3 regions of the Lysinibacillus sp. A1 genome follow, and region 1 is predicted to be linked to each of the others. Evidence: riboswitches for the same ligand, from Rfam matches in the RefSeq annotation. Region 1 holds a riboswitch; each other region holds the start of a gene.

Region 1 (9,856 bases):
TGCTTTCTAGGCAGCCGGTGAAGGATAAAGAAATTCAATTGACGTTATCCAAAACGCGTGAAACACTTACGGATTTAAATGATACGATTCAAATTGATTTAAAGGATGCGCTAGCTAATGATATTGACCACCTGCAAATGGAGATTGAATTCGCAAATCGTTCTAATCTTAGACGTAGAGAACAATTGGACTGGCGAGGCGATGATAAATGACAGCAAATGAACATGCTTTTCAATTAAATACCATTCCTGGTCTTTCTCCATTAGTACAATCTTATTTAGACACAACTCCACAAACTGAGGCGATGGCGACGTACGAAACGCTATCGCCTCTTGCGCAAAGTCGAGCTTTACTATATGCTAGCCAAATTGATTTAACTGATTTTGAATCTTTGCTGTCCTTAGGGCAAGAATCACAGCGTTCCCTATCCCAGTTTGCAGATCGGATGTTAGCGCAGGTGAAGCAAAAAGACGTGACCAAAATCGGCCAAATGCTCGATTCCTTAATGCATACTTTAGATCGTGTAGACCCGACAGCTTTAGAGCCGAAAAAGCAAACCTTTTTTAATAAGATATTTGGTAGTAAAACAGAGCCTACTGTGAAACAAACGCTAACAGAATTTGAACGCATTAGTATTCAGGTGGAACGTATTGGGGTCCAATTGGAACGTGCTCAGCTCCAACTCATTCGAGATGTAGAAAATTTAGAAGCGCTTTATACACATAATCGAGGTTTTTTCGAGGAACTAGCTACTGCCATTGCAGCTGGTCAAATGAAAAAACAGCAAGCGATTGAAGTGGAGCTTCCTACAAAAATAACAAGTGTCCAAGCAAGTAAACAGCCACTTGCCATACAACAGCTAAATGATTTCGCTGCGCAAATTGAGAGGCTGGATCAACGCATTTATGATTTACAGGTATCTCAACAAGTAGCCCTTCAAACAGCACCACAAATTCGTATGATACAGCAAGCGAATCAAACATTAGCTGAAAAAATTGAATTTTCCATTGTCACACTAATTCCTTTATGGAAAAATCAATTGGCGATGATGCTTTCCATGCATATGGATCATCACTATGCACAGCTTGAGGAACGATTATCACAGACACAGGATCGTTTTGCAAGGCCTTCATTTGAGCAGCAAGTATCGAAATTCAAGGAAACACAGCATGAGCTACAAACAGCTATAAAAGATGTCTTCGCCCTACATACGGCGACTGAACAGGAAAAACAACAGTTGCAAGATGCGACGGATATAAGAGGCTATCAGAGAGACTAATGAAAAAAAGGGTGGCTCAGTAAATGATCTGAACCACCCTGTCTTCTTTTTATGCAAAATAATCTTTATAGTAGCCACCGACATTGCCAGTGTTATCGATGATAAAAATGAACTCTTCTGTTTCATTTTTCACTTCATATTCTTTTCCAACTGTTAATACGTTTGATACTAAGTATTTTGATGCATTGGTATGTTTGCAAGTCACTGTTCGTAATGTTGGCGCATCTTTCCATTTTAAATGTAACATATTCTCTCTACCTCTCTTTACTAGCATAAAGCTAATGTCTAATGCTTATTTTATAATATTTTTAGGCTTTTGTGGAGAAAAAAGAAATACAATACCTAATCTATCCAAAAATAATTTTACATTTGAGGTGTTATGATGAGCTTTGGCGGTGTACCGCAATGGTTTTTTATTATTGCAATAGCATTTGTAATCTGCTTTGTCCTTTATGCAGAGTGGAATTCTAGAAAGTAAGTGAGTCCCTCTATTAGGACTCACTTTTTCATTTGTTGCTACTACTTTAATGTTCGTTTTAAAAACTCTTTCGTTCGATCATGTTGAGGGTTTATTAACACTTGTGATGGTGGGCCCTCTTCGACAATTACACCTTTATCCATAAAGACTACACGATCTGCTACCTCTTTGGCAAATTCCATCTCATGCGTCACAATTAGCATCGTATTGCCTGCATCGGCCAATTGTCGCATGACTTTGAGTACCTCCCCTACCATCTCAGGGTCTAGTGCTGATGTAGGTTCATCAAAAAGCATCACTTCTGGATTCATGGATAATGCTCGGGCAATGGCTACGCGTTGTTTTTGCCCCCCTGAAAGCTGTCGAGGCTTTGCGTTTACATATTGATCCATCCCGACGATTTTTAAATATTTAAGCGCCGTTTCCTCTGCTTCCTTTTTGGAACGTTTTAAAACTTTTATTTGCCCCACTGTACAATTATTTAAAACATTGTGGTTGTTAAATAAATTGAATTGCTGGAATACCATTCCTAGATGTGTTCGATATTCTTGAATATTGTGTTTTGCGTCTAGGATGTCCTCCCCTTGATAAATAATTTGCCCACCACTTGGTGTTTCTAATAAATTAATACAACGAAGTAAAGTGGATTTACCAGAACCAGAGGAACCAATTAAACAAACGACTTCCCCTTTTTCCACTTGAAAATTAACATCCTTTAACACTTGGTTACGTCCAAATGATTTACTTAAATGCTCGATTTTAATGACTGCCATTTGTGCGTCCCCCTAAATTGCTTCTTTTTGTTCTTTTTGATAAGCATCTGGTCCATCTAATCGTTTTTCAACATATAGCAGAATACGTGATGCTGTAAATGTCATGATGAAGTAAAGAATACAAGCTACAAAGAATGATTCAAAATAACGGAAGTTGTTACCGGAGATTGATTTTGTTTGGAAGAATAATTCTGTTACTCCGATAACGTTTAATACGGCTGTATCTTTAATATTCATAATTAATTGGTTGCCTGTCGCAGGTAGTACGTTACGCGCTACTTGTGGTAAAACTACGTGAAGCATGATCTGGAAGTGATTCATACCGATAGCTGATGCTGCCTCATATTGACCATTATCAATTGATACAATACCACCGCGAACAATTTCTGCCATATAGGCACCTGTATTAAGCGAAACGACTAAAATCCCCGCTGTAATAAAGTGCATGTCTATGCCAAATGCAATATCTAATCCATAGTAGACAACCATAGCCTGTACAATCATTGGTGTACCACGGAAAAATTCAACATAGCATGTGAGTATAAAATTAATAAGCTTTAAGCCATAAAATTTCACACCTTTTTTACGAACTGGAATCGTATGCATAATTCCGATGAAAAATCCGATAAATGCACCAATAATTGTACTGATAGTCGAAATTAGTAACGTATAATACGCACCTCGTAAAAACATTTGCCAGTTGTTTTCAATAATTGAAAGTATCCATTCAAGACTCATGATGTTCCTCCTAACAATGTCATGTTGCTTGCTATCTTTTTCGTGCCCTAGCTCTTTCTACTAGTCTATGTTTTATTTCGCTAGGACATTATCATTATGTAGAGAGGTCCTCATTTTAATAATGATGAAATGATAGTGCACGGACTAGCCACTAGTCCGTGCCATTTTTTTATTGTGCTGCTGGTTGCTGAGAAATAGCTTCTTCCATAATCGCTTGACGATCATCTTCAGAAATTCCTTTTAGAATTTCATTGATTTTATCAAGATTCGCATCTTCTTTACGTAAGCCTACAGCAATTGACGTATTTGAAAGATCCGTATCGAAGCCCTCTTCAAATGCTACATATGTGAATTTATCGTTGGCAGCAGCTGCGGAAATACCTTCTGGACGTTCTGCAACATAGCCGTCAATTTTGCCTGCCTCTAAAGCTACACGCATAGCTGGGAAGCTTTCCATTGCCGTTTGTTTATTAACATCTTTGATTTGATCAATCACATTGTAATTGGATGTATTAAGTTGTGATGTAATTTTTGCGCCAGAAAAATCTTGAATCGATTTGACCCCTTCGTATTTGCTGCCCTTTTTAATAACCATGACAAAATCAGAAGTATAGTAGTTTTCAGTAAAATCAATTGTTTTCTTACGTTCTTCTGTTGGCGACATGCCCGCGATAATTGCATCAATTTTATTTGATTGTAGCGCTGGTACTAAGCCGTCCCATTCCATTTTAACGATCACTAATTCTTTGCCTAAGCCTTCAGCAATTTTTTTCGCCATTTGTACATCATAACCGCCTGCATACTCTGCATTATCTGCAATTTTCACCGCGCCATTTGCATCATTTTGCTGTGTCCAGTTGAATGGTGGGTAGCCAGCCTCCATTCCAATTCGGAATTCACCGCCGCCTTCTTCCTTATCTGCGCCAGCTTCTCCTGAACTGCCTTCTTTTTTGTCGCTTGTGCCACATGCAGCTAGCACAATTGCCGTCATGATAGAGATCATTACTAACAGCCATTTTCTTTTCATGTAAAACTCCCCTTTTCTGTAAAAAAATAAGACAACTGTACGAAAAAAGACCTAAGTTTTGTGAACTTAGGTCTTACCTTTTATGACAGTTGCCCAAATCCTCACTAGTATTCCATGTTTCCGAGATAGCACAACCTAGTAAACTTGGAATTGAATTTACTAGGACAGTCCTGCACTTATTCACTGCAGACCCAGCATAAAAGTACGAGCTCCTTTTATACTTCGGCGATATTTCCTTCTTCATTGCGTCTTTGTTTGCTTGTACTCAACAATGAACTAATAAATACCGCGCCTCTACCTCACTGTTATATGTTAGTGAGGTTTGTTTATTTAATTGATATTTAGATACTACTATAAAACTAGTATGTACGTCAAGAGAGTTTTATCATTTTTCTGACTAATGCCAATATTAGGGTATTATGCTTGACCTATCCATTGATAATCTATGTATTTTTGTCAATATATCCGCCGGAAAACCACAAATTTTTACGATCAATGGTTTTTATTCTAAGTAAATAGTTTCGTATTTTCAAAATCACTAAAGACTTTAGTGATACAGAAAACCAAGAAAAAAACCCTGTAAAACAAAGTTTACAGGGTTTAAAGGAATTATGAATTTAATAATAAATCTTCAGGGTTTTCGATTAATTCTTTAACTGTTTTTAAGAATCCTACAGAATCTTTTCCATCGATGATACGGTGATCGTAAGAAAGTGCTACATACATCATTGGACGGATTTGAACTTCACCATTTACCGCAACTGGGCGGTTAACAATTGAGTGCATACCTAAAATACCAGCTTGAGTACCGTTCATAATTGGTGTTGACATTAATGAACCGAATACACCACCGTTTGTGATTGTGAATGATCCACCAGCCATGTCATTTAAGCCTAGTTTTTTCTCACGAGCTTTAGTCGCTAAGCTAGCGATATCTTTTTCGATTTCTGCGAAGTTTTTGCTGTTTGCATCGCGTACAACTGGTACTACTAAACCTTCTTCAGTTGATACTGCAATACCGATATCAAAGAAGTTATTTAAATGTAATTCATCGCCAACGATTTGAGCGTTTACATATGGGTATTTTTTCAGTGCTGCAACAACAGCTTTTGTGAAGAATGACATGAAACCAAGTTTGATGTCGTTTGCTTTAACAAATTCTTCTTGTTTACGTTTACGAAGTGCCATGATGTTTGTCATGTCAATTTCGTTGAATGTTGTTAACATTGCTGTTGATTGTTTAACTTCTAATAAACGTTTGGCAATTGTTTGACGACGACGGCTCATTTTTTCAATTGTTACACGGTCAGAATTAGCTGCTGGTGTGAATACAACTGGGCCACCTGTAGTTGCTACTGGTGTAGGTGCTGCTACTGCTGGTGCTGTACCATGTGCTGATACATCTTGTACACGAACACGGCCTTGTGGATCTACTGGAGATACCGCTGCAAGATCGATGCCTTTTTCACGTGCAAGTCGACGTGCCGCTGGAGATGCGATCACACGCTCACCAGAAGTTTCTTCTACTACAGGAGCTGCTGCAACTGGTGCTGTAGGAGCCGCTTGTGGCGCTGCTGGAGCTGGAGCTGCTTCAGCTGGTGCCGCCGCTGCTGGTGCAGCAGCTGCGCCTTCGCCTGCTTCTACGATAGCAATAACTTGACCAACTAGTACAGTATCGCCTTCTTCAGCTAAAATTTGTGTTAATACACCTGCTTCTTCAGAAATGATTTCAGCGTTTACTTTATCTGTTTCAAGTTCAACGATGAATTCACCTTTTTCAACGCGATCGCCCACTTTTTTAACCCACTGTGCGATACTACCTTCTGTAATCGATTCTGCTAATTCAGGGACTTTAATTTCAGCCACTTTCATTTCCTCCTTTGATTAACGTGCATGACGCACATAAAAGGGCTACTGCTTATGGGCAAGTAGCCCAGCTATCAATATTTATATGTTATTATTTAACCTTTACTGGCTCAGCAACAGCTTCTTCAATAAGTGATGATTGAGCTGCTTTATGAGAATCTGCATCCCCTTCAGAAGTTGAGCTCATTGCAGGACGACCTACATAGCGAAGCTTTTTACCTTCTGCAAGTTCATATAATGTTTCTAGTGCATAATTCCATGAGCCTTGGTTTTTAGGTTCTTCTTGTACCCATACGATTTCTTTTGCATTAGGATACTTAGCAATAATACCAGCAACTTGCTCTTTTGGGAATGGGTAAAGTTGTTCTACACGAACAATGTGTACGTGATCGAAACCTTCTCCATCTTTCACGCGATCTGCTAAATCGATCATCACTTTACCAGTACCTAATACAATACGCTCTACAGCTTCTGTTTTTGTACCTAAACCAGGTTGTTCAATCACTTCTTGGAATGAACCATCTGCTAATTGCTCAGCATTAGCTGCTGCTAATGGGTGACGCAATAATGATTTTGGTGATACAACCACAAGTGGACGTACACCTTCAGTGCCTAATAACGCTGCTTGACGGCGTAATAAGTGGTAGTAGTTACCTGCATTTGAACAGTTTGCTACAAACCAGTTATTTTCTGCTGACATTTGTAAATAACGTTCCATACGGCTTGAAGAGTGCTCTGGACCTTGGCCTTCATAACCATGTGGTAATAGAATCACCATGCCAGATTTTTGACCCCATTTAGAGCGTGCCCCTGAAATGAAGTTATCAAACATTACCTGTGCCATATTCGCGAAGTCACCAAATTGTGCTTCCCAAACTGTTAATACATGGCCGTTTTCTAGGTTGTAACCATATTCAAAGCCAACTACCCCTGCTTCAGTCAGTGGTGAGTTGTGCACTGAAAAGGATGCACTTGCACCAGAAATATGATGAAGTGGTGTAAAGACATTACCATTGTTTTTATCGTGAAGCACTAAGTGACGTTGTGAGAAAGTACCACGTTGTGCATCTTGACCTGTGAAACGTACTGGTGTGCCATCTTGGATAATTGTTGCATAAGCTAAAGTTTCCGCATGACCCCAGTCGATTTTCGCAGATGCAAATGCGTCACGACGTTTTTCTAAAATTTTGCCAAGCTTTTTCTGTGGCTCGAAGTTTTCTTCAAACACTAGAAGCTCTTCGTTAATTTTACCTAAACGTTCTGCTCCAACTGCTGTATCAATTTGTGGGAATTCAATTTTTAACTCTTCTGGCATTTCTAATTGATGATGCTCATCTTTTGAAGCCATTTCTTTTACATGATCATAAGCCGCTTGCATTTCTGCATAAATAGCTGTATCTAATGCAGCTACATCTTCAGTTGATACAAGACCTTCAGTTACAAGTGCAGCACCATATAATGAACGTACAGTTTCGTGTTTAGATACTAATTTATAAGTTTCTGGGTTTGTAACCGTTGGATCATCCGTTTCGTTATGACCATGACGACGGTAACCAACTAAATCAACGACAATATCTTTACCGAATTTTTGGCGGTAATTAGCTGCAAAACGACCAACTTGTGCCACTGCTTCAGGGCTATCTGCATTCACATGTACTACTGGTACTTCATACCCTTTTGCTGGGTCAGAAGAGTAAACAGAAGAACGAGAATCATATTGTTCAGTCGTGAAGCCGATCATATTGTTCGCGATAATGTGAATAGTACCACCTGTTGTAAATCCTTCAGTTTTAGCGAAGTTTAATACTTCAGTTACGATACCTTGACCTGGGAATGCTGCATCACCATGCACAAGAATTCCTAAGCCTTTTGTGCGATCATGAATCGCTTGACCTGGTTTTGAAGTGTCATCTTGCGTTGCACGTGTAGCACCTAGAACTACTGGATTGCCTACTTCTAAGTGTGATGGGTTGTATGCAAGCTTTACATTCATACCTGAATCACGGTTATAAGAAGCACCCATATGGTATTTCACATCACCTGTCCACCCTTTTGTAATTTCAAGGCGACCATTTTCTGGAATAAATAAATCATTTGATACATGTGCAAAGTCAGAGAACATCATGTCATAAGGTTTATTTAAAATATGTGTTAAAACATTTAAGCGACCACGGTGTGCCATACCAATACGTACTTTTTCAACACTTAGCGCTTCTGCAGTTTTAATGATTTCATCAAATAGTACAATTTGCGTATCTAAGCCCTCACCAGAGAAACGCTTTTGTCCTACAAATGTTTTATGGATAAATTTCTCGAAATTTTCAACACGCGTTAAACGATCTAATAAGGCTTTCTTTTCATCAGAAGAAAGTGCTTGTTGGAAAGAGCCAGATTCAATTTGTGCTTGAATCCAATTACGTTCTTCTGTAGCTACTACATGTTCATATTCAAACGCTACTTTATTTGTATAAATAGCTTTTAAATAGTCAATTGCATCCTTACCATTTTTCACGTTTGCTGGCACATCTTTGAAGAAGATTGCTGCAGGAATTTCAGCTAAATCTGCAGCGCTTAAGTTGAACGCGCTTTCTTCAATTTGAGCTGTTTGTAGTTCACGGTTTTTCAGAGGATAAATATCTGCTGCTAAATGACCGCGTGAACGGATTGCATCGGCTAATTTCACAGCGGCTAACACTTTTTTGTAATCGCCAGCAGGAGCCGCTGCTGTATGACTAGCTACAGCTACTTCACCTTCTACTACTACTGGTGCACCAAATTGTTGGAATAAAGAAACTAACTCCGGTTCTACTTCTTCAGGAGACTGTAAGAATAAGTCGTATTGCTCCATCACATATCCTAGGTTAGGACCAGAGAAAGCTGACCATGGAGAACTTACAGTTGTAACGTTGTTCGACATGAAAAATGACCTCCAAATTTTGCCTTTCGGCAGTTCCATTAATTAAATTGCAATTAATTATATAATATTTAGCCGTTCTTTAAAAGAATGTTTTACACTACTTTTCCATATTTTAAAGAACGTTTTTTCCATCTCAATCTTACTACTCTTCACAAAAAATACAACTCTTTTTAGCAAATTAAGCAATTTTTTTCGCAAAGGATAGAATAATGAAATAAAGCGTGCATTTTTCTTAATATTTTAGCGGGATCTTTAATGAGAAAACGGTTCCAATATTAACCTCACTCTTGACTTCTACCGTCGCATTATATTTTTCAAGCAACATCTTCGAAATACTTAATCCTAAGCCAGTTCCACCAATTTGACGGTTTCTTGCCTCATCCACTCGATAAAAACGATCAAAGATAAAAGGAATATTGTCTTTTGCTATTCCTATACCATTATCAGCAATTTCTAAACATGCATAATTTCCAGCAACTGAAATAGAAATTTGTATCTCAGGAATTTTTTCACAATAACGAATTGCATTTTCTATTATATTACGAATGATTTGACTTAGTGCATTTTCAGTTATAAATAAAAGACCCATTTCATCATTTTTCGACAGCAAAATTCGCGCTTTGGGGTGTACAAGCCTCATTTCATCGATAACAGCCTCAATCACCGATAGTGCATTTGCCTCACTCATCTCATCTTTTTCCTCACGTCTTGCAAGCTCTAATAACTCCTCAATCATTTTACGCATGCGAGCAATTTCTGTTAAGGAAGTATCGATCGA
Region 2 (9,856 bases), on a different contig from region 1:
ATTATTTAAAGATGGAGAATTAGTTGACAAAACTGTAGGCTTCCAACCGAAAGAAGCTTTAGAAGCATTTATCGCAAAACATGCGTAATGAATGAAGTTCACAAAAGCCGGACCATCAATTGATGTGTTCGGCTTTTTTTCGTTATATAATAAAGGAAGATAAAAATGATTCATTGAGGGGAATCTTACGTAGGGGGGCAGGTAGGTAATGAACGATTTAATCAAGCGTAAACTGGATATTCTACCAGACCAGCCTGGCTGCTATTTGATGAAAGATCGACAGGGGACAATTATATATGTCGGTAAAGCGAAGGTACTGAAAAATCGTGTTCGTTCTTATTTTACAGGAACACATGAAGGTAAAACGCAAAGACTTGTAAGCGAAATAGAAGATTTTGAGTATATCGTGACATCATCAAATATTGAAGCACTCATTTTAGAGCTGAATCTCATCAAACTGCATGATCCAAAATACAATGTCATGTTAACAGATGATAAGACGTATCCATATTTAAAAATTACGAATGAAAAACATCCTCGTCTAATTACGACACGTAAAGTAAAAAAGGATAAGGCTAAATATTTTGGACCGTATCCCAATGCCTATGCGGCAAGCGAAACAAAGAAGCTGTTGGACCGTTTATATCCACTACGAAAATGTGTGCAGCTACCTTCAAAAGTTTGTTTGTATTATCATATGGGTCAATGTATAGCACCTTGTGTGAAAGAAATTGATAGTCATGTTTATCAGGAAATGATTGAGGATATGACGAAGTTTCTAAACGGCGGTGTGGAGGCAGTCAAAAAGGAGCTTGAAGTAAAAATGCTTGCGGCTGCCGAAAACTTAGAGTTTGAACGAGCTAAGGAGTTTCGTGATCAAATCGCCCATATTGATACAGTTATGCAGAAGCAAAAAATAGTATCAAGTGACACTACTAACCGTGATGTCTTTGGCTATGCTGTGGAAAAAGGTTGGATGTGTGTTCAGGTTTTCTTCGTTCGGCAAGGTAAACTGATCGAGCGAGATGTTTCTATTTTCCCGATCTATCAAGACGCAGAGGAAGAGTTCCTAACATTTGTGGGACGGTTTTATGAAAAACCAGAGCATATTAAGCCAAAAGAAGTTTTTATTCCGCAAGCAATTGATGGTGCCATTTTAACAGAATTGTTAGGTATCAAAGTTCTTACGCCAAAAAGAGGTCAAAAAAAGGAGTTGGTAGATTTAGCGACGAAAAATGCTGAAATTGCAGTGTCCGCTAAATTCCAGCTTATCGAACGGCAGGAAGAACGTACTATTGGTGCATGCGAGGCACTTGGTGATGCGATGGGCATAACGACACCATTACGAATTGAAGCTTTTGATAATAGTCATATGCATGGAACAGATGCCGTATCTGCAATGGTTGTTTTCGTTGATGGCAAACCCGCCAAAAAGGAATATCGCAAATATAAAACCCGTACAGCAGCCAAGCATGATGATTATGGTGCTATGCAAGAGGTAATTCGTCGACGCTATATCCGTGTTTTGAAGGAAGGTCTTCCATTACCAGATTTAGTGCTAATTGATGGTGGTAAAGGTCAAATGGAAGTTGCGCGTGAAGTATTAGAGGATGAATTAGGACTAGTTATACCTATTGCTGGTTTAGCAAAGGATGACAAGCATAATACATCCCAGCTATTGTTTGGTGATCCACCAGAGGTCATTGCCTTAAAACGCACAAGTGACGGTTTTTATTTATTGCAGCGAATACAAGATGAAGTCCATCGTTTTGCGATTACCTTCTTGCGTCAACAGCATGAAAAGCATGCTATCCAATCTGTGCTGGATCAAATTGAAGGTGTCGGTCCAAAACGAAAACAGCAGTTACTGAAACACTTTGGTTCCGTGAAGAAAATACGGGAGGCTAGTGAGCTAGCTTTACAGGAAGCTGGGATGCCAGCTAATTTAGCAATTCAGATTTATGCCTATTTTCAGCAGGAGTCATTGTCAAAGGAATAGACATATGCTAAGGTTGTAAATAACATTGTGATCCAATGTTAACAGCCCACTTGTTAGATGAGGGCGGAAAAATTTAATATAATCACTTTTAAGGTGATGATAGAGGTGCAAGATTCAAAAGTAGCGCAAAAGAGGATGAACAAATCCTAAGACATTGCGTGAAAGGGGAGCTTGCCGAAGTACAGCATTGTTGTTTCCGCTGTTGTACTGGTTTTGCATTTAAAAAATGTAAGACTGTCGATTCTAAACGTTTCGGAGAGCTATCACACATGCGCAAGTTTTGTTATTGTACATGTTATAGGCAGCTTTCACGTTTTGTGAAGGCTGCCTTTTTAGTTTTCTAGAGGCTGTTTTACACCTCATTTTAGGTGAATTACATGACTGGAAAGGAGAACAAAAGAAATGTCTAGAATAGTGATGAAATTTGGAGGGGCTGCTTTAGCATCGCCCGAACAAATTCAAGATGCTGCTCGAAAAGCAATTGCTGAAAGAGATAGAGGGTTCGATGTGGTAGTAGTAGTTGGTGCGATGAGACAAACGATACAGGATGTGAAAATGAGCGTACTTCATTTCACGGATGATGTGTCAAAACGTGAATTAGATGCAGCTGTATCTTCATGCTCTCAGTTATCCAGCTCCGTGTTTGCCATTGCAATACAAGAAGCTGGCTATAATGCGGTGTCACTAACAGGCTGGCAGGCTGGCATTTACACGGATCCTATGCATAGTCATGCAAGGATCAATCATATCGATGTTAGCCGTATCGATGAGCATTTGCTGCAAAGACAAATCGTCGTTATTGCTGGAGATCAAGGCATTGATAATGACCAAAATATAACAACGCTTGGGAAAGGTGGAACGGAAACGACAGCCGTTGCACTTGCTGTTGCATTAGATGCTGAGCGGACAGACATTTACACGAATGTTGATGGTGTGTATACAGCAGATCCACGCTTTGTTGTAAAGGCGCAAAAACTACAGGAAATTTCCTATGATGAAATGTTAGAGATAGCACATTTAGGATCACACATCATTCATCCACGTGCAGTGGAGTTAGCTAAAAAGTTCCAAATGCCAGTGATCATACGCTCTAGTTTAGTGGAGTCAGTAGGTACTTTATTGAAGGAGGAAGTAGAGATGGAGAAAAATTTAGTAGTGCGTGGTGTGGCCTTTGAATCAGATGTTATTCGTTTAACAATTGGGTATGATGCTTATTCACATGCTTCATTAGCGGATATATTTTCAACTCTTGCTGAAAATCGCATCAACGTGGATATCATTGTTCAAGCAATCATTGATGGATTAAAACCAACTGTGTCCTTTTCGATTTTGAAAGAAGAATTTGCAGAAGCTTTACGTGTTTTAGAGGATAGCAAAGTATCACTTGGCTTTAGCTTTGCTGATTTCGAAATTGGATTAGCGAAAGTTTCGATAGTTGGCTCCGGTATGGTCTCGAATCCAGGTGTCGCTGCTCGCATGTTCGATCGTTTACGTCGTGAAAATATCCCTGTGAAGATGGTGAGCACCTCAGAAATTAAAGTGTCTGTTGTAGTACCGCAGGATGAAATGATTCGTGCAGCAAATGCATTGCATGATGAATTTAATTTAGAGCAGGCTCTTTACATATAATAATAGAAGAAACAGCATTTTCTGTAATTGTCCGAAATAAAAGGAAGGATTGTCATCCCGTTTATTGTATGGGAGACAATCCTTTTTTTGTTATTCTGTTGGAATCGTATGCATAATTCGTTCCTTCACGTCCCATTTGACTGTAAACATAACGTAATGTTGCTTTTCACGTTTTTCATCATAACATTCTGTCAAATAGCCTTTAGCTAGCTGAATCTGTTCAGCTATAAATCCTGCCTCAAGTCTGAAGCTGCGTTGTTTGATTTGCAAGATTTCAGGGTCGTTTGTCAACTGGAAAATACGTCCGTCCTTCGATTCTTTCATTAGCTCTAATGTACCCCAACAGGCATCTGCGAAAAATGCGATTAGTTCGTCTTGACTTTTACATGGAAACTTGCGCGCAAGCTCTTTACCTGCCCAATAAAGGACATCATCCTCATGTTTACCGAGTACAGAAGATAGAATATGATCGCGAATGATCTCATAACCAAAGGATGAGATTGTAGGAGATGGAGTGTTTAACATTGTTATCCTTCTTTCTTAGAATTTTCTTATAATTTAACGTTAATAAAGTAATGGTAGATTTTTCGAGAAAAAACGACGCATTATGCACTAGATTAGTTCTTTAATAAGCTCTATGAAAAACTCCGAGTTGCCTTGACGCTCGTAGCTCTTGAGAGTACAATAAACATGTCATAATATTGTACCATGATGAAATACACAGTCAATGAAGTATCATTTACAAAATGATGACTTCTTTTGTTGTGCTATTTTAAGTACTAAGGGGGGTAACAGTCTTGTCGAAAGATCGAGAGTTTTTATGGCGTCGCTTACATTCTCTACTTGGGATCATTCCAGTAGGTCTGTTTTTAACGATGCACCTGTTCATTAACTTTACAGCAACAGGCGGGGCAGATAGTTATAACGATGCTACCGCAGTAATGGAAAAGATTCCATTCCTTATCCTAGTTGAATGGATTGTCATCTATATTCCATTGATGTTCCATGCATTTTATGGAGTGTTCATTGCATTCACTGCTTCACCAAACACAGGACGTTTCAGCACATACCGTAACTGGATGTTCTCATTACAACGTTTCACTGGTGTATTCCTAGTGATTTTCATTGCATGGCATATTTTCCAAACTCGTATTCAAAAAGCACTTGGAGCACACGTTGATTACGACATGATGGCGAATATTGTTGCTAATCCATTCATGCTTGGATTCTACATTGTTGGTATTTTATCAGCAACTTTCCACTTATCTAACGGTTTATGGGCATTCCTAGTAAGCTGGGGTATTGTACAATCTCCTCAGTCTCAAAAGATTGCTACTTACGTAACAAACATTATTTTCGTAATTCTAAGTGTAGTTGGTGTGGCTGCTATTTTAGCTTTCGTATAATTCAATAGAGCTACAATAGAGCACATGCAATCATTGCAATTTTTTAAGAGGAGTGAGAAATAATCATGGCGAAAAGCAAAGTAATTGTTGTCGGCGGTGGTCTTGCCGGTCTGATGGCAACGATTAAAGCAGCTGAAGTTGGTACTGAAGTTGATTTATTCTCATTAGTTCCTGTAAAACGCTCACACTCTGTTTGTGCGCAGGGCGGAATTAATGGTGCAGTAAATACAAAAGGTGAAGGGGATTCTCCATGGATCCACTTTGATGATACAGTATATGGTGGGGACTTCTTAGCGAACCAACCACCAGTTAAGGGTATGTGTGATGCAGCACCTGGCATTATCCATTTAATGGACCGTATGGGTGTTATGTTCAACCGTACACCAGAAGGATTATTAGATTTCCGTCGTTTTGGCGGTACTTTAATGCACCGTACAGCTTTCTCTGGTGCAACAACTGGTCAACAATTACTATATGCGCTTGATGAGCAAGTTCGTTCTCATGAAGTAGCTGGTTTAGTAAATAAATATGAGCACTGGGAATTCCTTGGTGTTATTATCGATGAAGACGGCGTGTGCCGTGGTATCGTAGCGCAAGATATGCGTACAGAAGAAATTAAATCATTCCGTGCAGACGCTGTTATTATGGCGACTGGTGGCCCTGGTATTATTTTCGGTAAAACAACAAACTCTGTTATTAACACAGGTTCTGCTGCTTCTATCGTGTACCAACAAGGTGCTTCATATGCGAATGGTGAGTTCATTCAAATTCACCCTACAGCGATTCCTGGAGATGACAAAAACCGTCTAATGTCAGAATCAGCTCGTGGTGAAGGTGGTCGTATTTGGACTTATAAAGACGGTAAACCTTGGTACTTCTTAGAAGAAAAATACCCAGCTTACGGTAACTTAGTGCCACGTGATATTGCAACACGTGAAATTTTCGACGTTTGTGTAAACCAAAAACTTGGTATCAATGGCGAAAACATGGTATACCTAGATCTTTCTCATAAAGATCCACATGAGTTGGACGTTAAACTTGGTGGTATCATCGAAATCTACGAAAAATTCGTAGGAGATGACCCACGTAAATTACCTATGAAAATTTTCCCAGCAGTTCACTATTCAATGGGTGGATTATGGGTTGACTACAACCAAATGACTGAAATTCCTGGTCTATTTGCAGCAGGTGAATGTGATTACTCTCAACACGGTGCAAACCGTCTGGGTGCGAACTCATTATTATCTGCTATCTATGGCGGTATGGTTGCAGGACCAAACGCAGTAGATTATGTAAAACATCTTAAAAAGCATGCAGAAGATATTCCACAAGAGATTTACGATGCTCGCGTAACAGAAGAACAAGCGAAATGGGATGCTATCATGAAAATGGAAGGCACAGAAAACGCTTACTTACTGCATAAAGAGCTTGGTGAAATGATGACTGCTACAATGACTGTAGTACGTTACAATGATCAGCTTGAAGATACATTGAAAAAACTTGATGACCTTACTGAGCGTTGGAACAACATCAACATCAACGATACACAAAAATGGAGTAATCAAGGCGCACACTTTACACGTCAGCTTAAAAATATGTTAGTGCTTGCGAAAGTAATGACAAAAGGTGCATTATTACGTAATGAATCTCGTGGTGCGCACTATAAGCCTGATTTCCCTAACCGTGATGACGAGCAATTCTTGAAAACAACAATGGCGAAGTTTGACCCAGCTACTGGTAATCCAATCATCACGTACCAAGAAGTCGACGTTTCTTTAATCCCACCACGTAAACGCGACTACTCTGCGAAAGGAGACTAAAAGTTATGCAAATCGCAGCTAATACTGGAAGAATGGTTAAAGTTGAAATCTTACGTCAAGATACACAGGGCGGCAATAGCTATTGGCAAAAATTCCAAGTGCCTTACCGTCATGGTATGAACGTAATTTCTATTTTAATGGAAATTCAAAAAAATCCTGTTACTGAAAATGGTGAAAATACATCGCCAGTATCATGGGATATGAACTGTTTAGAAGAAGTTTGTGGTGCATGTTCAATGGTTATTAATGGCCGTCCACGTCAATCATGTTCAACACTTGTTGACCAATTGACTGAGCCAATTAAATTGGAGCCAATGAAAACATTCCCTGTTATTCGTGACTTACAAGTTGACCGTGAACGTATGTTCAACGCGCTAAAAAAAGTGAAAGCATGGGTACCGATCGATGGTACTTATGATTTAGGTGAAGGTCCACGTATGCCAGAAGGTAAACGTCAATGGGCTTATGAATTATCTAAATGTATGACTTGTGGTGTATGTATGGAAGCATGTCCAAACGTGTCTGAAAAAGCTTCATTCATCGGGCCAGCTCCATTATCACAAGTACGTCTTTTCAACACTCACCCAACTGGTGCAATGATTAAAGATGAACGTTTAAATGCTATTATGGGCGATGGAGGCCTTGCAAACTGTGGTAACTCTCAAAACTGTGTTGCTGCATGTCCAAAAGGTATTCCTTTAACAACATCAATCGCTTCATTAAACCGTGCTACTACAGTGCAAATGTTCCGTAACTTCTTCGGTTCTGACCACTTCGTAGACTAATATCGGACAAGCTGACTCCCTTACACTTAGTGTGAGGGAGTTTTTTATTGTGATATAAACATAGTTAGCATAGTTCAAGGAAAAACCATACTATAGAAAGAAAAGAGATGTAGCAATAAAATAAGGGAATTTTGGTTTTTCCTATGATCATATAGCATTTTCTTTTATAATGAATTTGTATTCATTATTTATGGGCTGTCTGAACCAAACTAAAAAAGATGGCCAATTAATTATAGGGGATGGTGCTAATATGAAAGCAAATTATATTGAAGACTTCCAAGAGTGGGAAAAGGGTTTTTCCTTTTATAGTGAGGCACGAGTACGATTTTCAGAAACAGATATGTATGGGCATATGAATAATACGGTAAGCTTTACATATTTTGAACAGGCAAGAATTGATTATTTCCGACATGTAGGTATTTTAATGCCGTCTGTAGCTGACGAGAATGTAAAGAGTATACCGATTGTAGCTGATTTACAATGTGATTATGTAAAACAGGTTTTCTTTGATGACGTGCTACGAATTTACACTAAGATAGCGAAAGTTGGAAGTTCATCAATGGATATTCATTATTTAGCAAAAAATCAAAGAGATGAAGTGTGCTTTACAGGTCGAGGTACAATTGTGCAAATGGACCCTGGAACAGGTAAAAGTGTACCGATTTCTAAAGAAGAAAGAGCGCACTTGATTAGTTTGGAAATTATCCCTCATTAGTGGGTATGGCTATTGCATAAATAATTATGAGAATAGTAGGAATTATGTTTTACATAAAATTTATAAAAATGTCGAAGCAATTTCCGAAATTTTTAAGGAAACATGTAATAATCATGCAAATAGCCGTCACCGCTTCAAGCCCCTTAACATAAGTTACAATACGTGCGGGGGAGGAGGGTGTAACTGAATGAATGGCTCTCATCATCGTTCTCTATTAACGAACCGAGAACGTGAAATATTTGCGCTTTTATTAGCTGAAAAAACAACGAGAGATATTGCAGAGCAGCTTGGTATTAGTGAAAAAACAGTGCGAAATCACATTTCCAATACAATTCAAAAGCTAGGTGTAACAAATCGATCTCAGGCGTTAATTGAGCTGTTACGCTTAGAAGAATTTAAATTAGACTAATGGACACTTGCTATTTCGTGAAAAAAACGACAAAATAGAACTATTCAACGTATTTTTAGGAGTGAAATAGTTATATGTCGGATGAAGTAACAAAACACTCACCTGAAACCGTTGCAACGGTTGAAAAGGAATTACGCTATATAGCGGCCATCGTGAAGCAAAAGGGAAGAGAAATTGTTTCCGACTATGCGATTACGCCGCCACAATTTGTTGCATTACAGTGGTTAGAAGAGCTTGGTGATATTACAATTGGCGAATTATCAAACCGTTTATATTTAGCTTTTAGCACGACAACAGATTTAGTGGACCGTATGGAGAAAAATGAATTAGTCAAGCGTATGCGTGATGAAAATGACCGCCGTGTCGTTGTTGTTCATCTTCTCGAAAAGGGCGAACGTATTATTCAAGAGGTTATAGAAAAAAGACAGCAATATTTGCAAGAGATGCTTGTTGGTTTTGATGAGCAAGAAGTCGCGCAATTATCAAGCTACCTAGAAAAACTACATGTACACATGAAACAGGATTGAGGCGGAAAGTATGAATGCCCCGATAGGCGTTATTGATTCAGGAGTAGGCGGGTTAACCGTAGCAAAAGAAATTATGAAGCGATTGCCAAACGAAACGATTTATTATATTGGCGATACAGCAAGATGTCCATATGGTCCAAGAAGCCGTCAGGAAGTACGGAACTTCACTTGGCAAATGGCGAAAGCGCTAGAAAAAATGAATGTTAAGATGCTCGTTATTGCTTGTAATACAGCGACTGCAGTAGCACTCGAAAGTTTACAAAGAAATATGCCTTTTCCGGTACTAGGCGTTATAAATGCTGGCGCACGTGCAGCTGTAAAGAAAACGAAGCGACATGAAGTCGTTGTGCTTGCAACAGAAGGAACAATTAAAAGTGGTGCATATGAAGAGGCCTTACTGTCACTTAATACGTCAACACATATTATTCCACTAGCCTGTCCAACTTTTGTTCCACTTGTAGAAAGTGGCGAATATAAAGGTGAATTTGCGACGAAGTTAATAGCAGAAGGCTTAAAGCCGTTGAAAAATCAGCAATTTGATACGGTTATTTTAGGGTGTACACATT
Region 3 (9,856 bases), on a different contig from region 1:
TTCTCATCACCCGCTCCAAAATGGGCCTATAGCTCAGCTGGTTAGAGCGCACGCCTGATAAGCGTGAGGTCGATGGTTCGAGTCCATTTAGGCCCATCATTATTCCGAAGTAGCTCAGTTGGTAGTAGCACCTGACTGTTAATCAGGTTGTCGCAGGTTCGAGTCCTGCCTTCGGAGCCACGGCCCGTTGGTCAAGTGGTTAAGACACCGCCCTTTCACGGCGGTAACACGGGTTCGAATCCCGTACGGGTCATCAAGCATGTAGCACAGTTGTGTGCTACATGCTTTTTTCTTTATCTTTTAATAAACAGGTATCAAAGCTACAAATCCTTTGACAGGGTTTTGTAGCTTTTTCATGTAAGGTCTAAACATTTCCTTCTACCAAATGCTCATAATCCCTCTTTTTTTAAGGCTCTTTTAAAGGAGTACTATAATTCAATTCAATTCAATTACTACTTGGAACGTTGCTTTATATTAAATTTGAACAAACTATTTCATATATGCAATATGTATGTTTTTTCACTAGCTATTTTCATGGTGCTTATTGACTTGTTCCTCTAATATGAGGATAAGTGGAGGAATCGATATGAATATACAGGAGATACAATGTTTTTTAAATCAATACCAGCTGGAACAAAATGAATCCAAACTTTGGTTAGAAAATAGATTACAACAGATTAAAAGTGCAGGGGAATATAAGCCTACTACAGAGGAGCTAGTTTTTGGAGCACGAGTTGCATGGCGTAATAGTAATAAATGTATTGGACGGTTGTTTTGGCAATCATTACATGTTGTAGATGCACGAGAAGTTTTAGATGAACAGGGCATTTTTCAAAAGTTACTAGAGCATATTGAGTATGCCACAAATCATGGGAAAATTCGTCCAACTATAACTGTGTTTGCAACTGATAGAGTACGGATTTGGAATCATCAGCTAATTCGTTACGCAGGCTACGAGACAGAAGAAGGCATTATTGGGGATGCACATTCTATCACTTTTACAAAAGTATGCGAATCGATGGGCTGGAAAGGCGAGCATACGCCGTTTGATGTGTTACCACTCGTCATACAGGTAGACGAACGTGCTCCCCAGCTATTTACGATTCCAGCTGAGTATATTTTAGAGGTTCCAATACGTCATCCAGAATCGGAGGACGTGGAGAAATTAGAGTTGAAATGGTATGCTGTTCCTATTATTTCGAGTATGCGTTTTCAAATGGCAGGCATTGATTTTCAAGCGGCTCCATTTAATGGCTGGTATATGGGGACTGAAATTGGGGCACGTAATTTAGCCGATCATGAGCGCTATAATATGCTGCCAGCTATTGCAGATATATTTAATCTGGATACAACCAAACAAGCTTCTCTTTGGCGTGACCGAGCATTAGTGGAGCTCAATATAGCTGTCCTTCATTCTTTTAAAGAGGATGGTGTGAGCATTGTAGATCATCATACTGCTGCTCAGCAGTTTAAATTATTTGAGGAAGCTGAGGAATCAGCAGGGCGAGAAGTTACGGGTAACTGGACATGGTTAATCCCACCACTTTCCCCTGCGACTACTCATATATTCCATAAGCCTTATATAAATACCTACCATACGCCCAATTATTTTTATCAGAAACCATGTTATTAACTTTAAAGGAGTTGTTCATAAACGAACAGCTTCTAAGTACCTTTTTGGGAGAGAGGAAATTCAAGATGTTGAACCAAAATATTTCGAATATCCCTTGGCAACAATTGACGACACCTTATGGCAGAGGAACAGATATTCCTCGTCTAATTGAACAGAAACAATATCAAGAGCTGACTGAACTAATTGAACATCAAGGAACACTTTGGCAGGTGACGCCATGGGTAGTATTTATTCTTTTAAAAAAGCTCTCAAGTAAAAATGTGGAGGAAGTCTCCTTAGCAGAAATAGAGCTTTATTTAGCTGTGGCTCATGCAATAACTAAGGATTATCAAGATTCAACACATAACGTTTCAACGATGCAGGAGCTTTTGGATAAGAAATATTTATGGGTGGAAAATGAAGAGGATGATGAGCTTGAATGGGAGGAAGATACGCCTAGAGGCTATGAACCAGAAGCTTTTTTAGGCTATTATTATTTTAGTTTTTTACTCCTTCAAGAGGCAATCCCTGTTTTTACTGCTATTAAGGCACGTTCCAAGAGCATAGCAGAGGAAATTGAGGAACTGCTAGCCTTACTAAAACATTAAAAAAAGAAATGTTATATAGATAAAGCAGATGGGCTCAGCTTCCCCATCTGCTTAAATTTAATGGACATATTCATCTTTAGAAGCTCGCATGGAACATAAGAAGAGTGTTATAGCTACAACAACAAAGAGCCAACCTGCAATATTCCATCCACCAAATAAATCATGGAGGTATCCGAAAAGAATCGGCCCAATGGCAGCGAATAAATAGCCCAATGATTGTGCAAACCCTGATAGATCAGCGGCTTCAAATGCTGTACGCGTACGGAGTGTAAAGAACATCATTGCTAATGCGAATGAAGCTCCACCTGCTAAACCTAGAAGGATCATCCATAATATCCCCAACGTTGTCCATTCCATTACAACGCCGACAAATCCTACTAAATAAAACGATGTAAACATAAGGACAAGTGGTCTTTGTGAAGTCATTTTACCAGCAATAATGGGGACAGCCAATGCCATGGGGACTTGTGAGAATTGCATTATGGAAAACATCCATCCAGCTTTATCAGGAGCCAATCCTTGCGCAATATAAATTTCAGGAATCCAAGCTGCTGTCGTATAAAATAATAAAGATTGTAAGCCCATTGCACCGGTTACTGCCCATGTAACAGGTGATTTATAAAGAGGTTTACCTGTTTTTTTTGCCGTAGTAGCTGGTTCTGGCTTATTCAATTTCAATTGAGGTATCCAAATTAAAATCGTTAATACGACTAATATAAGCGCCACAGCCAATGCGCCTTGCCAACCTAGTGAAGAATTAGCTATTGGATAACTAATACCTGCTCCAAGTCCAGCCGTTAAGTTCATAGACATAGTAAAAAATGCCATTAGTAACCCTACATGGTATGGAAATTTTAATTTTAATAAACCTGGAATCAACACATTTCCAAATGATATGGCTACGCCAATGAGCACTGTGCCAAATACAAGTAACCCTGTTGTACCAAGGGAGCGTAGTACAATTCCTAAGGCCAATAAAATAGTGGATAAAAATAAGGTTAGCTCAAGCCCAAGTTTTCGTGCTACAACTGGTGCGAACGGTGATATAATGGCAAAAGCAAGCAATGGAATAGTTGTCAAAAAACCGGCTAGAACATTGGAAATACCAAGATCGTCACGGATAAAGGATACAATTGGACCCACAACAGTTAGTGGCATTCGTAATGTAGACGCTATAAATATTATTCCAAAAACTAATAATAAGGTTGTTCCCTTCCAGCTAATTTTTCTGCTCGGGTAGCTGGCGGAATGATCATGTAAAGTCAAAATAATTCCCCCTGTTATAACCATTCTAATTGAACTACTATAACACTTTATCACACTATTAAAAATAGTGGAAAATTCACAAAATACAAAACATTAATGGTTATATTGAAATGTCTTAGGTCTTATGTTAGTATAGTAAACATCATAAATTTAATAATTATATGCCTCATGTTTGTAATGAGGTAGAGGTCGCGATATTTATAAGTAAGCTAATTGAAATGACAAGCATTGAAGAGATTAGTTGAAAGGAAATATTGCCGAAGTGTGAGGGGACTTGAAAACCTCATGCTGGGGCTGTATCCGAAAGGAACAGAACTGTCACGTTTGTACAACGTGTTGAGCTATCGTTTAGGAAAAACTGAGGATTAACTTAGCCATCACATTGTTCATGTGATGGCATTTTTTTGCCTCATAAATAGGAAGGAAGCTATATCGTGAGTGAAATAAAAGTAAATCAGCTCGGCCATAAAGCACCGAAGCTGAAAAAAGAATTAAAAAGCCGTCATATCACAATGATTTCTTTAGGCGGTACAATTGGTACAGGGCTATTTTTAGCCAGTGGTGGTGCCATTGCACAAGCAGGACCGGGAGGCGCATTGCTTGCCTATGCGTTAATCGGTATTATGGTATATTTTTTAATGACAAGTTTAGGGGAAATGGCTGCCTATATGCCGTCCTCGGGTTCTTTTAGTACGTATGCGACAAAATTTGTAGATCCCGCTCTAGGCTTTGCACTAGGTTGGAACTATTGGTATAACTGGGCAATTACGATTGCAGCCGAAATTGCGGCAGTGTCATTAATTATGAAATATTGGTTCCCAGATAGCTCATCAGCACTTTGGACAGTATTATTTATTGTAATTGTACTGACATTTAATTTATTGTCTGTAAAGAGCTATGGCGAAAGTGAATATTGGTTTGCGATGATAAAAGTGGCTACGGTCATTGTATTTATTATTATTAGCATATTAATGATTTTTGGTATTTTAGGTGGACAGGCACCAGTTGGTTTTACAAATTTCTTTATTAGTGATGGACCATTCCATGGTGGCTTCCTTGCTACATTTGGTATTTTCCTTGCAGCAGGATTTTCATTCCAAGGAACAGAGCTACTTGGGGTAACGGCAGGGGAAACAGATGATCCTGGAAAAAATATACCGAAGGCAGTAAAATCGGTGTTTTGGCGTATTATTTTATTTTATATTTTAGCTATTGCTGCTATAGGGATGTTGATTCCATTCACAGATGAGCGCTTATTATCGGAGGATATCGCTGTATCACCATTTACGCTCGTGTTTGATCGTTTAGGCATTGCTTTTGCTGCCTCCTTAATGAATGCCATTATTTTAACAGCTATGCTATCAGCAGGTAATTCTGGACTATATGCATCTTCACGTATGCTATGGCAATTAGCGGTGGATGGTCATGCTCCTAAATTCTTTGCAAAGCTAAGTCGTCGAGGTATTCCGATTTATGCATTGATCGCAACATTAGCTGTAGGCTGTGTAGCGTTTTTAGCATCATTCTTTGGTGATGGGGTAGTTTATATCTGGCTTTTAAATGCCTCTGGGATGTCAGGTTTTATTGCTTGGCTAGGTATTGCATTTAGTCATTATCGTTTCCGTCGTGCTTTCGAAGCGCAAGGCTTAGATCCAAAGCTATTACCGTATAAAGCAAAGCTATACCCATTCGGTCCACTATTCGCCTTTACTATTTGTATGATTGTTGTAATTGGACAGAATTACACAGCGTTTATCGGAGGTACAATCGATTGGTATGGTATCCTTGTTTCCTATATTGGTATTCCACTGTTCCTATTGCTATGGCTAGGGTACAAAATTAAACATAAAACAAAAATGCTTCCTCTTAAAGATTGTGATTTAAAAGTGGAAAATTAAATAGAAGAGCTGTTCTATAAACCGTTGTATGATGGTTGATGGAACAGCTTTTTTTATCGGGGGACCTTTAAAATTATTACAAAATTAATGTCATATATATGGTAATATACTATAGATATGGAAGTGTGATTTTTGACTTTCTAGTAGAGAGAGGTGCATGAAAATGCAAAAACATATTTTACTAGTGGAAGATGATGAGGCTATTCGCGAAATGGTAGCGAATTTTTTATTATTGGAAGGCTTCGAAGTCACCACTGCCAATAATGGAGAAGAGGCATTGCAATATTGTTTAAATCAAACCTTTGATTTAGTCATCCTAGATATTATGATTCCTAAGCTTAATGGATTAGAAGTTTTAAAAGTCATTCGAGAACAGGCAGCACTTCCTATCATCATTATGTCCGCAAAGGATAGTGATGTAGATAAAGCGCTTGGCTTGGGATTAGGGGCAGACGATTATATTGCTAAGCCATTTTCTATGCTGGAATTCTCAGCTCGTGTAAAGGCCGTTATTAGAAGAGCTACGAAATACGCTGGCCAAATAGATCACAAACAAGATGTAATAGTTATAGGCAATTTAAAGATAGATATTGTTAATTTCTCAATAAATAAAAATGGACAAGAAGTGAAGCTAACATCAAAGGAATTTGCCATCTTAAAGCTATTTGTAACAAACCGTAACCGAGTTTTTACGAAAGAGCAAATTTATCAGCTAATATGGAAAGATGCATATTACGGTGATGAAAATATTATTAATGTACATATTCGAAGGCTACGCGAAAAAATTGAAGATGATCCATCCAATCCCCAGTATATTAAGACGCTGTGGGGAATTGGCTATAAGTTTGAAGGATAACAGATATGATAATCATTCTATTAATCATAATTGTGGTGCTTATAGGAATAGTTATTTTTCAATGGAAAGCAAAAAAAGAACAAAATCAGACGATCCAATATATGAATGAAAAACTCCAAGCCATTGTTCAAGAAAAAAGTAACGAAAAGATTTTGGTAACTACGAGCAATTCACAAATTCAACAGCTACTTATTTCAATAAACGCTTGGCTGGACCATCACCAAAAAGTTCAGGCGACCCATCGCAAAATGGAAGATTCCATGAAAAAAATGCTGGCCAATATTTCACATGATTTAAAAACGCCTTTAACGGTTGTGTTAGGCTATATTGAAATGCTTCAGCTTCAAGGCTCAGCTAGTGAAGAGGAGCGTCAAAGACTATTAGCGGGTGTACATGCTAAAACATTAGAAGTATTAAAAATTATTCATACATTTTTCGATCTTGCCAAATTAGAGGCAGGGGATACAGATTATCCAATCACTAAAATCAATGTCTGTGAAATTAGCCGTAAAAATATATTATCATTTTACGATATGGTCACGTCCATGGGACTAAATATTACTATTACAATCCCTGAAACACCTATGTATGCCCTTGGTAATGAAGAAGCGTTAGATAGGGTTCTCAACAATCTTTTATCCAATGCTCTTGCCTATGGAGCGGATGGTAATGTAATTGGCTTAACCGTAAGAAATGATGAAACGACTATTTATATAGATGTATGGGATTGTGGTAAAGGAATCGATGAATACCATATTGATAGTGTTTTTGAGAGAATGTACACGCTAGAGGACTCTCGCAATAAATCCTTCCAGGGGAGTGGCTTAGGTTTAACGATTACAAAGCGATTAGTGGAAATGATGGACGGTTCCATCCAGTTATCAAGTATTCCCTATAAAAAGACCATTTTTACCATTGCATTAAAACGAATGGTGTATTGAAATCACAGCTTGTAGAGCTTTTATTGTGCTTTACAGGCTTTTCTTATGCTCTTAAGAAATTTGTAAGAATCCAGTAATAAATTAGAGAGTTTCATTTTTTATAATGAAAATAGCCACATTTGAGGGAGAGATTGACATGACATACATTGTGAAAACAAATCAGCTTACGAAAGTGTACGAAGGAAAAGAAGTGGTTTCTGCTGTCAATATGAACGTGAAAAAGGGAGAGATTTACGGCTTTTTAGGCCCTAACGGAGCGGGTAAAACGACAGTTATGAAGATGCTAACGAATCTGACGAAGCCAACCAGTGGAGATGTTGAAATATTTGGTGAGAGGTTGACCGATCAATCGTATGAACTATTAAAAAGAATGGGAACGATTATCGAATATCCTATTTTCTATGAAAAATTAACGGCTAGGGAAACCTTAGAACTGCATTGCGAATATATGGGCTATTACAATAAGCAGGAAATTGCCCATGTACTTAACCTTGTAAAATTAACAAATGCAGAGGAGAAACGGGTAAAAGATTTCTCATTAGGGATGAAACAGAGACTAGGTATTGCACGCGCTATTATTACAAAGCCAGAGCTCCTAATTTTAGATGAGCCAATTAATGGACTAGATCCCATTGGGATTAAAGAGTTGAGAGAGCTTTTTAAAATGCTCTGTACGGAGTATGGCATTACGATCATTATCTCTAGTCATATATTAGGGGAAATTGAACAATTGGCCGATACGATTGGTGTCATCAAGGAAGGTAGGCTCATTACTGAAGTAACGATGGATACGATTAATCGTAATCAAGCCGACTATATTGAAGTGATCGTAAACGATGGTAAGAAGGCAGCCTTTATTTTAGAAAGTGAATTGAAAATGGCTAATTTCAAACTGATGGATGACAATTCTATACGAATTTATGATTTGACAGTATCCCAAAAGGTTCTAACAAAAACATTGATTGAACATGACATTGAAATAGAGGAGATTAGCAAAAAAACTAGCACATTAGAGGATTACTTCCTTAAGCTAATAAATGGAGGGATTGTTCATGCTTAATTTAATGCGTTTGGAAATGAAAAAATATCATTTAGGCTCCTATGTTAAAAGTGCTATGTTTGCTAACTTTATTATTTTAGGATTTATGTTTATGATTTTATTTATTTCTAAAGTAGAAGGGGAAGTTGATATTGCAAATTATGAAATGGCTTTAAGTGTCATCGATTCATTTGTCAGAGCCGTATTTATTATTTTTGCAGCTACATTAATAGCTAAGCTGATTATCGGAGAATATAAGTTTAAAACAATCACATTGGCCTTTATGTATCCTGTAAGCCGAAAGAAATTAATCGCTGCTAAGCTTGCGATTGTCATGCTTTTTACCTTTAGTGCAATCATCGTTTCAAATATCTTGATTACAACCATCTTTTGCATCGTAAGCGATAAATTTGATTTAATTCCTGATGTTTTATCTAATACTTTAATCATGCAACATATACCATCTGTACTCATGAATGCAATTGCTGCCTCAGGGATGGCCTTAATTCCATTATATTTCGGAATGAGAAAATACTCTATTCCAGCAACAATTATTTCTTCTATTCTAATCGTATCAGTGACTTCATCCAATACAGGTAACTTCACATTAAATGACATCATTATTATTCCAATCTCGTTAGCAATCATAGGTATTAGTATTGCCTACCTAGCTATCCGCAATATTGAGAAGGTCGATGTTTAATGAAAGGGCCAGGTACTCATAAGTTATGTTGATATCGAACGATGATGATAGCAATTCGATAAAGGTGATTTCAATGAGGAAATTAACTGTAACTTCTGCGCTGCTTTAGCTATCCTACAAGAGCATCGGATCATGGATCCAATGGTAGTAAATTTGTCTATAATTATCACCTTTAGATTATCAACAAAAAGGCATCGAGATTTTTCTTCTCGATGCCTTTTGTTAGTCTATTAATTCACTATTTTATCCAAATATTGTTTCACCTAGTAAGTAAATATTTAATGCCACAACGATGACAACTACAAACCAGCCTAAAATAGTAGTAATACGGTGGTTCACTAAACCACCCATAATGTCTCGTTTGCTTGTAAACATAACGAGAGGGACGAGGGCGAATGCAATACCGAAAGATAACACAACCTGACTAAGAACGAGCGCATGGGTTGCATTTACACCAGATGCAATAATCGCTAACGGAGGCACCATTGTAATGGCTCTCCGTAAATAAAGTGGTATTTTTCGTTGAATGAAGCCTTGCATTACTACGTCACCTGCTAATGTCCCTACAGAGGAGCTAGCTAGCCCAGCAATTAGTAAACCAAGACCAAAGGAAATAGCAGCCATTGGGCCGAGAGCATTCTTTAGGCCGTTATAGGCAACATCTAAATCCTCTACTACAATCCCCTGTGTGTGAAATACTGCTGCCGCGATAATGAGCATACTCATATTGATGGCTCCTGCAATGATCATAGCGATGATAATATCAATAAATTCAAAACGGAAAATTCGTCTTTTTTCTTCTTCATTACGACCGATAATACGACTTTGTGTTAAAGAAGAATGTAAGTAAATAGCATGGGGCATGACGGTCGCACCTAAAATACCTGTTGCTAATAGTAATGAATCCACCCCTTCAAATTGTGGCGTGAACAT

The links. Region 1 has a riboswitch for lysine ahead of PI85_RS16390 (transporter substrate-binding domain-containing protein). Riboswitches for the same ligand answer to the same signal wherever they lie in the genome.
Region 2: another riboswitch for lysine. It lies ahead of PI85_RS01005 (aspartate kinase); the one in region 1 lies ahead of PI85_RS16390 (transporter substrate-binding domain-containing protein).
Region 3: another riboswitch for lysine. It lies ahead of PI85_RS06225 (amino acid permease); the one in region 1 lies ahead of PI85_RS16390 (transporter substrate-binding domain-containing protein).

What each region holds. Positions count from the first base shown of each region.
Region 1 covers NZ_JSZM01000020.1:37,343-47,198, reverse strand. Annotated here, with positions in the region: gene PI85_RS16415 (5-bromo-4-chloroindolyl phosphate hydrolysis family protein) at 1-212, shown strand, start outside; gene PI85_RS16410 (toxic anion resistance protein) at 209-1,279, shown strand; gene PI85_RS16405 (DUF6501 family protein) at 1,329-1,526, opposite strand; gene PI85_RS16400 (amino acid ABC transporter ATP-binding protein) at 1,799-2,530, opposite strand; gene PI85_RS16395 (amino acid ABC transporter permease) at 2,543-3,268, opposite strand; gene PI85_RS16390 (transporter substrate-binding domain-containing protein) at 3,438-4,295, opposite strand; lysine riboswitch at 4,414-4,600, opposite strand; gene odhB (2-oxoglutarate dehydrogenase complex dihydrolipoyllysine-residue succinyltransferase) at 4,905-6,161, opposite strand; gene PI85_RS16380 (2-oxoglutarate dehydrogenase E1 component) at 6,253-9,078, opposite strand; gene PI85_RS16375 (HAMP domain-containing histidine kinase) at 9,311-9,856, opposite strand, start outside.
Region 2 covers NZ_JSZM01000001.1:223,499-233,354, forward strand. Annotated here, with positions in the region: gene trxA (thioredoxin) at 1-88, shown strand, start outside; gene uvrC (excinuclease ABC subunit UvrC) at 209-1,999, shown strand; lysine riboswitch at 2,092-2,270, shown strand; gene PI85_RS01005 (aspartate kinase) at 2,402-3,628, shown strand; gene PI85_RS01010 (YslB family protein) at 3,719-4,153, opposite strand; gene PI85_RS01015 (succinate dehydrogenase cytochrome b558 subunit) at 4,426-5,034, shown strand; gene sdhA (succinate dehydrogenase flavoprotein subunit) at 5,100-6,854, shown strand; gene sdhB (succinate dehydrogenase iron-sulfur subunit) at 6,860-7,639, shown strand; gene PI85_RS01030 (thioesterase family protein) at 7,890-8,354, shown strand; gene PI85_RS01035 (LuxR C-terminal-related transcriptional regulator) at 8,542-8,763, shown strand; gene PI85_RS01040 (MarR family winged helix-turn-helix transcriptional regulator) at 8,838-9,290, shown strand; gene racE (glutamate racemase) at 9,301-9,856, shown strand, end outside.
Region 3 covers NZ_JSZM01000008.1:195,058-204,913, reverse strand. Annotated here, with positions in the region: tRNA gene PI85_RS06260 (tRNA-Gly) at 1-18, shown strand, start outside; tRNA gene PI85_RS06255 (tRNA-Ile) at 23-96, shown strand; tRNA gene PI85_RS06250 (tRNA-Asn) at 104-180, shown strand; tRNA gene PI85_RS06245 (tRNA-Glu) at 182-253, shown strand; gene PI85_RS06240 (nitric oxide synthase oxygenase) at 587-1,633, shown strand; gene PI85_RS06235 (hypothetical protein) at 1,699-2,220, shown strand; gene PI85_RS06230 (MFS transporter) at 2,278-3,510, opposite strand; lysine riboswitch at 3,662-3,838, shown strand; gene PI85_RS06225 (amino acid permease) at 3,921-5,384, shown strand; gene PI85_RS06220 (response regulator transcription factor) at 5,548-6,240, shown strand; gene PI85_RS06215 (sensor histidine kinase KdpD) at 6,246-7,181, shown strand; gene PI85_RS06210 (ABC transporter ATP-binding protein) at 7,318-8,241, shown strand; gene PI85_RS06205 (ABC transporter permease) at 8,234-8,923, shown strand; gene PI85_RS06200 (Nramp family divalent metal transporter) at 9,167-9,856, opposite strand, start outside.